2 regions of the Alteromonas sp. DY56-G5 genome follow, and region 2 is predicted to be linked to the other one. Evidence: predicted binding sites of a transcription regulator. Region 2 holds the regulator's gene; the other holds the start of a gene.
The links. Region 2 encodes ArgR, which controls arginine synthesis, uptake and breakdown. Its sites were predicted from a motif close to ANTGAATANNTATTCANT; they were not measured.
Positions count from the first base shown of each region.

Region 1: the regulator ArgR is predicted to act here: its motif matches at 3,909-3,926, upstream of NO989_RS07640 (N-acetylmuramoyl-L-alanine amidase).

Region 1 covers NZ_JANHZQ010000011.1:31,182-36,805, forward strand. Annotated here, with positions in the region: gene NO989_RS07630 (PH domain-containing protein) at 1-87, opposite strand, end outside; gene arcB (aerobic respiration two-component sensor histidine kinase ArcB) at 287-2,641, opposite strand; gene NO989_RS07640 (N-acetylmuramoyl-L-alanine amidase) at 2,741-3,664, opposite strand; gene gltB (glutamate synthase large subunit) at 4,327-5,624, shown strand, end outside.
Region 2 covers NZ_JANHZQ010000014.1:59,307-64,930, reverse strand. Annotated here, with positions in the region: gene ppc (phosphoenolpyruvate carboxylase) at 1-1,292, shown strand, start outside; gene mdh (malate dehydrogenase) at 1,439-2,377, opposite strand; gene argR (transcriptional regulator ArgR) at 2,615-3,079, shown strand; gene NO989_RS09265 (type 1 glutamine amidotransferase domain-containing protein) at 3,164-3,847, opposite strand; gene NO989_RS09260 (TonB-dependent receptor) at 4,036-5,624, opposite strand, start outside.

The DNA.
Region 1 (5,624 bases), on a different contig from region 2:
TAATGCGAGCGTTTGAAGTGAGGGAATTTCCTCAACACTGAGCTGATTATTCGAAAACACGGTTTCTTGTTGTGCGCTAATTGTCATCGCATTAATTCCTTTTACCACTGTATAAATAAGATCAGCCTGCCGCCTTTTTTTAAGGAGAGGCTTAGCTACTTAACTACTTAGCTACTTTGCTACTTAGCAACGCTGCTCTGAACGCTTTCTCTAGCGCAGTTTTTATAACAAAAAAGAGGGCAAGCCCTCTTTTTTACGTTTCCTATTAAAGAGCGCGTTATGCTAACTAGTCATCAACCTGCTGTTCATTCAGCCAATCGTGTAGTGCCTTCATGTCGTGCTGAACCGCCATTTGTAACTCTTCCACCCAATCATGCACGTTCTCCCACCATGTAGGGTGGTCGCCTTGCTGAATTTGATTAGCAATACGCTGTACACGAGCCAAACCAACAGAGCCAGCGGCGCCTTTAATTTTGTGAGCCTGTGAGCACACTTCTGACTTTTCGTCCGCACTTAAGCTTAGCTGCAGTATTTCCATGTATTCAGGCATTTTTTCTTGGAATACTTTAACGCTAGCGCGCACCATTTCATCCCCTATGGTATCAACTAACATCTGTAACAAGTCCATATCTAAAATGTTACTTAATGTTTTGTTAGGTTCAGGGCGCTCTACTTCGCCATCAATTTCAAGCGGTGCAGGTGGTGCATGGAACAGCTCGTTAAACACCTCGATAACGCGAGATTTTTTAATCGGCTTAGCAATAACGTCATCCATACCGTTTTCTAAGTATTCATCACGCTTTTTAATGACGTTTGCCGTTAGCGCCACGATGGGCGTTTGCATAACCAGATCTTCTTCAATAATCGTACTTGCCACATCGAATCCGGTCATGTCAGGCAATTGAATATCAAGCAAGATAAGGTCGTATTGGTTTTCCCTGACTTTGTCTATGGCTTCTTGACCGGTCATTGCTACATCGACTTTCTGGCCAAGCTTCTCGAGCAAGGCTTTAGCGACCATGACGTTCAATTCAATATCTTCTACTAACAAGATATTGAGCCCTGTCACTTGAAGCTGCGCGACTTTCATCGGGCTATTAGAAATTTGAACTGGCAACACAATTTCAAAACGGGTGCCTTTACCCACTTTACTTGAAACGTGAATTTCACCTTTCATCAAGTCGACCATTTGCTTACAAATTGCCAATCCAATACCGGTACCTGTGGCCGATTGGTGGTCAGGGTGATCAACCTGATAGTACATGGCAAAAATCTTATCAATTTCGCTTTCAGGAATACCTACGCCCGTGTCTTCAATCACAAATGTTACATACGCCTTATCACCATCAGGTTTCGTCGATGAAACCGTTAGACTTACGTGACCTTTTTGTGTGAACTTCACTGCGTTAAACAGGATGTTCCATAATATCTGACGAAGGCGCGTACCATCTATTTCAACAAGACGGGGAAGCGGCTCGTTAATTGTCGTTTTAAGCTCTAGCTGTTTGTCGGCTGCAAGTAAACGAATAATGCTGCTAAGTTCTTCGGTAAAGTCTTTCAACGATATGGTTTTTAGACTCAGCTCAAGCTTATCTCTGTCTAACTTATCAAGGTCGATAATATCGTTAAAAATATTACCTAATGTTATAGCGCTGGCGTATATCGTACTTACCCAGTTAAATTGTTCTTCACTCAACTCCGTATCACGCAGCATACGGCTTAAGCCCACAATACCGTTTAGCGGTGTGCGTAGCTCATGACTTATGGTTGCGATAAAGCGAGTTTTGTCGGTACTTGCTTTTGCAGCAGCATTTTCAGCTTGCTTACGCTCAGTCATGTCTCGACCGAACGACAACAAGCCAAGGCGATTACCGTCTTTATCGAAGAAAGGTACACGCTTCATTTCGAAGTAACGACGACGTCCATCAGCAAAGCGAAGCCACAGCTCTTCTGTGATACTGGCGTTGGTTTCTAGAACTTCGTGATCACTCGCTACAATTTGGCGGGCAAGCTCTTCCTCATATACGTCTTTTGGCGTTAAGCCAAGCAGCTCTTGCTCGGTTTTGCCCGTCATAAGCTCCGCTATACGGTTACAACCAGCAAACCTGCCTTCTTCATTTCGGTAATATATTAAGTCTGGTGAGGCATCGATGATTGAACGTAACAAGGTTGATAAGCGGCGTGCTTGTGCTTCTTGTTCTGATTTATCCTGAATTTCTTTTTCTAAGTCTTTAAACAGCGCCTCACGCTCTTCTTGTGCTTGCTTGCGCTGCTCTATCTCGTGATTAAGCTGTCTGATGTTGCTTTGAAGTTCGCGGTTAAGAAAGACATCTTCTTCACGCAAACTTTCCAACTGGCTTACCACTTCCTTTAAGTTGGTACGTGAGTTTTCTAATTGCTTGATTAACTCACTAAAGAAATAAAGTACCCAAGGCGCAGATAACATGGTCAGTACTACAGCACTGATGAAGTCATCGGGCTGAACCTGGCTTCCCATGCTCACGCGAATTACGTATGAGCCCCCTAGCGTAAACACAAGCGAAAGAACAACAAACAATATGCTGAGCTTTAGAGTGCCAAAACGCTGAACAAATTGGGCAAAGCGAATTGCCCAAGAATCGTTTGGTGAATCTGAATGCATGTACGTCTAATTTAAGCTTATTTTGCGGTTATCCTATCAGGCTTTCCTCTTTTCGGGAATGCGGTTTGTCAAAGCATAACTCTGTGGCCCTGCTCAGAATTAGGATTTGAAAGGCGACTTTTCAGTAATTTCATTAATGTATTTGGTATTCACCCATCCTACCTTCGTGTAAGACACTTTCGCCCACTCCCCTCGCTTTTCCAGTATTTTTAGCACTTCGCCCTTATTCAAACCGTTCTCGACAGTTGGGTACGAAACATCTGGCCCTTTTCTCACATTCAGCGAATTGGCACTTACATTGGCCACCCGCTTTACAGGGCTAGCGAGATCCCGCTGAATTTGATCATGCGCCTCTCGCTGTGAATTCGAATCACTTGACTCAGTTGCCCACCTTTCACTATCACTTTGCAAAACAGCGGCTTTGAGTCTTTGAAGGGGAAAAGCGGGGCCAGGATCGACCTTTCGTGACGGCGCTATTTCTTCATGCCCGACGATAGTAGAGATGTTATAGTGGCTACACAGCGATAGCGTCCTAACAATTTGTACGTCGGTGTACTTGTGCCAATAGCCCATAGACTGTTGGTTAATGTGCTGGGCAGCTAATACTTCATTCTCGCCAAAAATTTCGCCAAACCAACTTTCAAAAGTGCCGTCTCCTCTAGCCTTAAGCTGGCCGGCATTGTCTAATTCAATGCCGATAGAGTACTGATTCAAGCCACTACGCCCCTCGTAATAACTTTCTCCTGCGTGCCACGCTATTTTATCGGTCGGAAGCATTTGAACAATGTCACCATTGCGTCCAACGGCAAAATGAGCTGACACACCGCTATCGGCATTGGTCAAGACATTCACCGAAGATGAAAGGCTACTACCGGCGGTAAAATGAATAACAATAGTATCGGGAGATCCAGATTGAAAACGCCCAGATGTATTAGGAGAAAGCCTGAAGGTGATATTGTCGCCAGTTAGAATATGATCATCTATACTAAATATAGGCAGTGGTGAAGCATGTAGTGTATTCATACAATAATCCTTATTGTCTTAACAGCACGCCACCACAGTGAATTTTTATTCTTCGCCTTTCACATAAGCGTACACTCAATTCCCACACAGGGCTCTCTATCAACATCCTTCAGCGCACCACGAGCCTTACCTGTGGTTAATTTTCAACCAATATAGCAAACTACTTATATTAGTGGAACCATAGCTTTACAAATTAATAAAAATACACCGCAAACCGCTACTGACAACATAAAACATCAATTTCAAAGCATATTTATTCATTAATAAAACGCAAATGAGAAGTAATATCATTTATAAGGGGTGAGTTATTCACTTTGCAATACTGATAACATTTTTGTTACAAACATAAATGACGACACGTAAGCAACTGATTAATAAACATTTAATTATATTTATACTAATTCACTATAAAGCTTATACTTTTAGCGTTTGATTTTAGTTTTTAATGTGGGTATTTTGTACGGCCCGCATCGCAATAATGCATAAAAATGCGGAAACGACTGGAATCCTCTAATAATAAAATAACGACAAGAAAGGCGCACGCCGCGAGCAATACCGCTCGCAGGCATAAAAGACGTCTAATAATGTTGTGATACGCAAACCTAGGCGCATCTACACGCAACGCATACCTTGCCCAGTCAAAAGGTTGAAGGAGTTAAGAGATGAGTTTATATAATCCCAATGATTCCCGGGACAACTGTGGGTTTGGCTTAATCGCTCACACTCATGGGGAAGCCAGTCATGAATTGGTAACTACTGCAATACACGGTCTTGACCGTATGCAGCATCGTGGCGGTATCGCCGCCGACGGGAAAACCGGTGACGGCTGTGGTTTATTACTACAGAAACCGGATGCGTTCTTCCATGCAATCGCCGAAGAAAATGGCTGGAAACTCAGCAAAAAATACGGCGTGGGCATGATTTTCTTAAGTCAGGACCCGGTACTTGCGCAAGCCGCGCGTGAAGTACTTAATGAAGAACTAGAAAAAGAAACACTTTCAGTAGTGGGTTGGCGCGAAGTGCCTGTCGACCACTCAGTACTGGGTGAATTAGCGCTAACGGGTGTTCCACAAATTGAACAGGTATTTGTGAACGCGCCAGCAGGTTGGAGAAAACGCGACCTTGAGCGTCGTTTGTATATGATCCGCCGCCGCGCTGAGAAACGTCTTGAGAAAGATCCCGATTTTTACGTAGCTTGTTTGTCAGGCTTGGTAACGATCTACAAAGGCTTGGTAATGCCAAAAGACTTACCTGCCTTTTATCACGATCTTGCCGATGAGCGTATGCAAAGCGCAATTTGCGTTTTCCACCAACGCTTTTCAACAAATACACTACCACGCTGGCCGCTTGCTCAGCCTTTCCGCTTCCTTGCGCACAACGGTGAGATTAACACCATTAAAGGAAACCGCGACTGGGCCATGGCACGTGCTGCTAAATTCGCAACGCCACTTATTCCAGATCTTAAAGATGCAGCCCCTTTCGTTAATACTGAAGGATCAGACTCATCCTCGCTGGATAACATGCTGGAGCTATTCTTAGCCGGCGGTATGGATTTATTCCGTGCTATGCGGTTACTTGTTCCACCCGCCTATCAAAACAACAAGACCATGGACGATGATCTTCGTGCATTTTACGAGTTTAACTCTATGCACATGGAACCATGGGACGGCCCAGCGGGTATCGTTTTGACTAACGGTCGCCACGTTGCCTGTAACCTTGATAGAAATGGTCTACGTCCTGCTCGTTACGTTATTACTAAGAACGGTTTCATTACCCTAGCCTCAGAAGTAGGTATCTGGGATTACGAGCAAGCTGACGTAATTGAAAAAGGCCGTGTAGGCCCAGGTGAAATGCTTGCTGTAGACACATACACAGGCAAAATCTGGCGCTCTACTGAAATTGATGAAGACTTAAAAGCACGTCACCCTTATAAAGAGTGGCTAGATAAGCATATTCGTCG
Region 2 (5,624 bases):
AAGAAGTGCTTGATACCTGTAAGGTAATTGCGAAGCACAGCAAACACGGTTTTGGTATCTATATTATCTCTATGGCCAGTGAGCCATCGGACGTTATGGCCGTTCAGCTGCTACTTCAAGAAAGTGGTGTAGATTGGCCAATGCCAGTGGCGCCATTGTTCGAGACGCTAGACGATTTGAACAACTCGCCTGACGTAATGCGCAAACTTCTGTCTATCGACTGGTATCGCGGTTACGTTAAAGGTCGTCAATTCGTTATGATTGGTTATTCAGATTCAGCCAAAGACGCAGGTGCACTTGCTGCGGGCTGGGCTCAATACCAATCACAAGAAGCCTTGGTTGCGATTGCTGATGAGTTTGACGTAAGCCTGACGCTATTCCACGGCCGTGGCGGTACAATTGGTCGTGGTGGCTTGCCAGCACATGCTGCCATTTACTCTCAGCCTCCTGGCTCGCTAGACGGCGGCTTCCGCGTAACTGAGCAAGGCGAAACTATTCGCTATAAATTCGGTATGCCTAAGCTGGCTAAACGCAGCCTAGGTATTTACGCCAGCGCCATAATTGAAGCCATGTTATTCCCGCCTCCGGCACCAAAAGAAGAATGGCGAGAGCTTATAACTGCAATGGCAGCCCAAGGTCGCGATAACTACCGTGCAACCGTGCGTCACGATAAAGAGTTCGTACCTTACTTCCGTGTTGCAACGCCAGAGCAAGAGTTAGGCAAACTCCCACTAGGTAGTCGTCCAGCGAAGCGTAAGCCACAAGGTGGTATTGAGAGCCTACGTGCGATTCCATGGATATTTGCCTGGGCACAAACCCGTTTGGTACTGCCAAGCTGGTTAGGCGTTATGCGCGCTATCGATAGCGTGAAGACACCGGAAAATGAAAAAGTGGTTAACGAGATGTTCAGCGAATGGCCGTTCTATCGTTCACGTCTTTCAATGCTGGACATGGTGTTCCATAAAGCCGATCCGCGAATCAGCGAAGCTTATGATGAGCGCTTGGTACCCAAAGAGCTTAAACACTTTGGTGAAGCATTGCGTAGCGAGCTTAAAGAAAGCATCTCGTCGCTGTTGGCTATAACCGGTGACGGCGACATCATGAAGAACGACCCGCAGGGTAAAGAGTCTATGGAGATCCGTGCAGGATATCTTCAGCCCCTTCACTACCTGCAAATTGAGCTTCTGGATCGTATTCGTAAAGCCGGTGACGATGCACAAAACACTAGCCTAGAGCGTGCCATGATGGTTACCATCGCGGGTATTGCAATTGGTATGCGTAATACAGGCTAGAGCCCAATGAACGCGTAACGTTATAATGAAAAGCCTGCTCATTGAGCAGGCTTTTTTTGTAATGTCTTAAATGCAAAAAAGGCTGGGTACGTAAGAACGTATCCAGCCTTTTCTAGCAGATGCTAGTACATCCGCTTCAGGCGTTACTAGCCGTTTACGAAGTCTACGCCTAGCTTGATGTCGCCACGTAGGCCTTCAAGCATGTCGTTTTTCGCTTTTTCTTCAAATGCGCTTAGCTCGCCGTATGGCAAGATTTCTTCAACACCGTTTGCGCCTAGGCGAACTGGATGTGCAAAGAATGCTGCGTCGTCGCTGTCGTCAGTTTGTACATAAGTGTACTCAACAACGTTCTCACCTTGCATTGCTGCAACTAGAGATAGACAGAAGCGTGCCGCTGCTTGACCCATTGATAGGGTTGCAGAACCGCCGCCCGCTTTAGCTTCAACAACTTCAGTACCCGCGTTTTGGATACGAGTAGTTAGGCTAGCAACTTCTTCGTCTGTGAACTCTACGCCTTCAACTTGTGAAAGTAGAGGAAGGATAGTTGTACCAGAGTGACCACCGATTACCGGTACGTGCACAGAAGATACGTCTACACCTTTAAGTTCAGCAACAAACGTTTCAGCACGGATAACGTCTAGTGTCGTTACACCGAAAAGCTTATTCTTGTCGTAAACGCCTTTTGCTTTAAGCGTTTCAGCTGCAATAGCAACAGTAGTGTTAACTGGGTTAGTGATGATACCAACACACGCGTTCGGGCAGTTATCAGCTACACCTTCGATTAGGTTTTTAACAATGCCGGCGTTGATGTTGAATAGATCAGAGCGATCCATACCTGGCTTACGAGGCATACCCGCTGGAATTAGAACAACGTCTGCTCCAGTTAGTGCATCAGCTAGGTCATCTTTACCGTGACCGGTTACTTTTACCGCAGTGGGGATGTGGCTCAAATCAACGGCAACACCAGGAACAACTGGCGCTACGTCGTAAAGCGCTAAATCTGAACCTGCTGGCAATTGTGTTTTCAACAACAAAGACAGCGCCTGACCAATACCACCGGCAGCACCTAACACGGCTACTTTCATACCATTTCTCCTATGGGATTACTTCACGTATTTAAACGGAACGTCACACTAATGCAACGCGGGGGAAAACTCAATCACCGGATCGTCTTATTAACGTTATTTATGGCGATTTTATCTCGATATTCATTATCATGAATGATTATGCAAAGAAATTGCGCAAAGTCTACCTGTACGGCACAATATACGCATACTAAATATAATTCCTAACGATAACCCTCAAAAAAGAAAAGAGCGCTAATGGCAAACGCAAAACAAGAGCTACTCATCAAAGCTTTTAAAGAAATTCTTAAAGCAGAAAGTTACGGTTCACAGGGTGAAATTGTTGATGCATTAAAAGCACAAGGCTTCGACAATATCAGCCAGTCTAAAATCTCTAGAATGCTAAGCAAATTCGGCGCGGTACGCACGCGAAATGCCCGAGGTGACATGGTGTATTGCTTGCCTCCAGAGCTAGGTATGCCTACGGCTAAAAGCCCTCTTAAACAGCTAGTACTGGATATCGTTCACAACAACGTAATGGTAATCATTAGAACCAGCCCTGGTGCTGCACAGCTTATTGCTCGTCTACTTGATTCATTGAGTAAAAAAGATGGCGTATTAGGGACGATTGCGGGTGATGACACGATTTTTATTGCCCCTGCTGACGTGACAAGAATTGAAGAATTAAGACAACGCGTTGAAGATTTATTTGAAAACGTTTAGCCATGGCTCCAAAAGCTGACAATCAAAAAATAAGAAACCGCATACAAGATGCGGTTTCTGACTCGGTAATTAACTGAAGCTTTCCTAAGATAAAAGCTTAATTAGCGCATCTGCTGCGGGGCGTGACGATGGTGGATTCTGTCCCGTTACCAACAAGCCATCAGTACACACTTTTACGGCGAAATCGTCGGCACTTTCATATTTTCCACCCTTTTTGACTAGCTCATCTTCAACTAAGTAAGGCACTACGTCAGTGAGTTCCATTGCCGCTTCTTCGCTGTTTGAAAATCCAGTTACCTGTTTACCATCAACTAAGTACTTGCCATCTGGAGTTTTAACGTCCTTAAGCACGATTGGAGCGTGGCACACTGCACCAACAGGCTTATTCGCTGCAATTGTGTCTTCGATTAACTTAATCGAGTGCGCGTTGTCAGAAAGGTCCCACAAAGGGCCGTGACCGCCCGGGTAAAATACGGCGTCAAATTCTTCAGCACGCACATCTTCAAGCGGTATGGTCGACGCCATTGCACTTCGCGCCAGTTCATCTTTTGTATATCTTATTGCGTCGTCTGTCATCGCATCATCTGCAAGGCTATTTGGGTCGATAGGTACTTGGCCTCCCATTGGCGACGCAAGGGTAATCGTATAGTCTTGATCTTTAAATGCGTAATATGGCGCTGCGAACTCTTCTAACCACATGCCTGTTTTCTTACCCGTATCACCCATTATTTCATGAGACGTCATTACCATTAGCATACGTTTTGTCATAAGCCCTCCTTGCGAGCATTTAAAAAATTTTCTCGTCAGTTAATTCGTGTAGTGGAGGGACTTAGATCATAAGCAAAGGCTATGCGCGGTAAGTAACAGGTGTGTGAGATAAATCGCAGACATAAAAAAGTGCCACTTCCTGTTAAGGAGAGTGGCACCTAACACTACAACTTTTTTAAACTAAGTAATTAGAAGTCGTATTTAATACCGAACTGAACTTGCCATACTGATTGGTCAAGCACTTCTAGGTTTTTAATACGTGAATCACTGTTCAAGTCAAAATATTCATATTGACCATCTACGATATTTGCAGAAACTACAGCACGCTCATATTCATAGCGAGTACGCTCGATGCGGCCCCAATCGTCATTCAGTAGGTTACCGAAGTTTTCTATATCAAAGAAAACCGTCAACTTATGCTCAGGGTAAAGCGCTGGTAGTTCTTGTTGAATACGCACATCAATGATTGTTGACCAGCGAGAGTTGTCGCCATTACGTTCAGCAATTCCACCCTTGTACTGAGCTAGCTCTGAACTATTAATATAGTCGATGAACTCTTGCTGAGCTGCTAGGTCACCACCAAATGAAGTTGCTGCAAACAATGGATCATTGATGCCATCTGGAACGTAAAGCAGGTGTCCTGCATCATCGTTACGGCTTTCACGCGCACAACGACCACCACCAACATCTAGCACACATGCGTTGTTTTCATCGAATGTGTAGCTATAAGGCTGGCCAGAGCGACGCTCGGCAAAGATTGAAACAGTCGTTTCATAGCCGTCAATTAACTCTTTCTTCCAATTGAAGCGCATTTTCCAAAGGTGCTCGGTCTGGAAGTTAGACGTGCCAGCTTGTGGTTGTTGACGATCATAAGCAGCAAAGTCGGAGTAGTTAGATGTCGCAGTTGAAGATGTACCATAGCCGATATCTTCTACGTCAGCATAAGTATAACTTGTAAAGAAGTCGAATGAGCCATAAGAGGTATCCCAAGCTTTTGAAGCAGACAAGGCGTATAATATTGAATCACCTTCATCAATTGAGCTTGTTACGATAGCTTCTGGACCTTCGCTACAGTCATAAACACCACGACCATCAGGCGCTGTACTAACTGGGTTTTCGCAGCGTTGATCATACCAGTAAGTAGCATTTTCAAGCTTGTTGTAAAGCACATCAGCAGAGAACAACCAACCTTCTAGTTCTTCCATCTCTGGCTCGTGCGCAACACCTAAGCTTACTTTCCAAGTTGTAGGTATATCAAAGTCATCTGCCAGCGCGTTCACATCGCCATCTGGGTCAATGTTAGCAAGCTGGTCAAGAATGTTCTGTGGAATGTACTGGCCTGTAGCAGCATCTGGTGTAGTAGGAACTTGGTATGTCTGACCAGAACCAAAGTCTTGATAATTGTCAGAAATTACGCCGTCATTTGAGTAGCTGTTTGATACCCAAACGCTTGGCGCCCCACCAGAGAAGCGACCAATACCACCACGTACAGTTGTATAATCAGACGCATACCACTGGAATGACACACGAGGAAGAATTACATCCAGCCCATCAACATCATTGGTGTTTGAATAGCCGTAGCGGTCTACAAAGTTTTGGTTCTCGCGGATAGAGCCTTCAGCTTCATACCAGTCATAACGGATACCAGCGTCAATAGTTAACTCAGCTGTCGCTTCCCAAGAATCTTGGAAGTAAAGTGAGTTGTAGTTGTAACCCCAGATCGCACGAAGGTCGTTCTCATCGTTTGTAATAGCATTATTGTAAAGCAGCGCAGAAG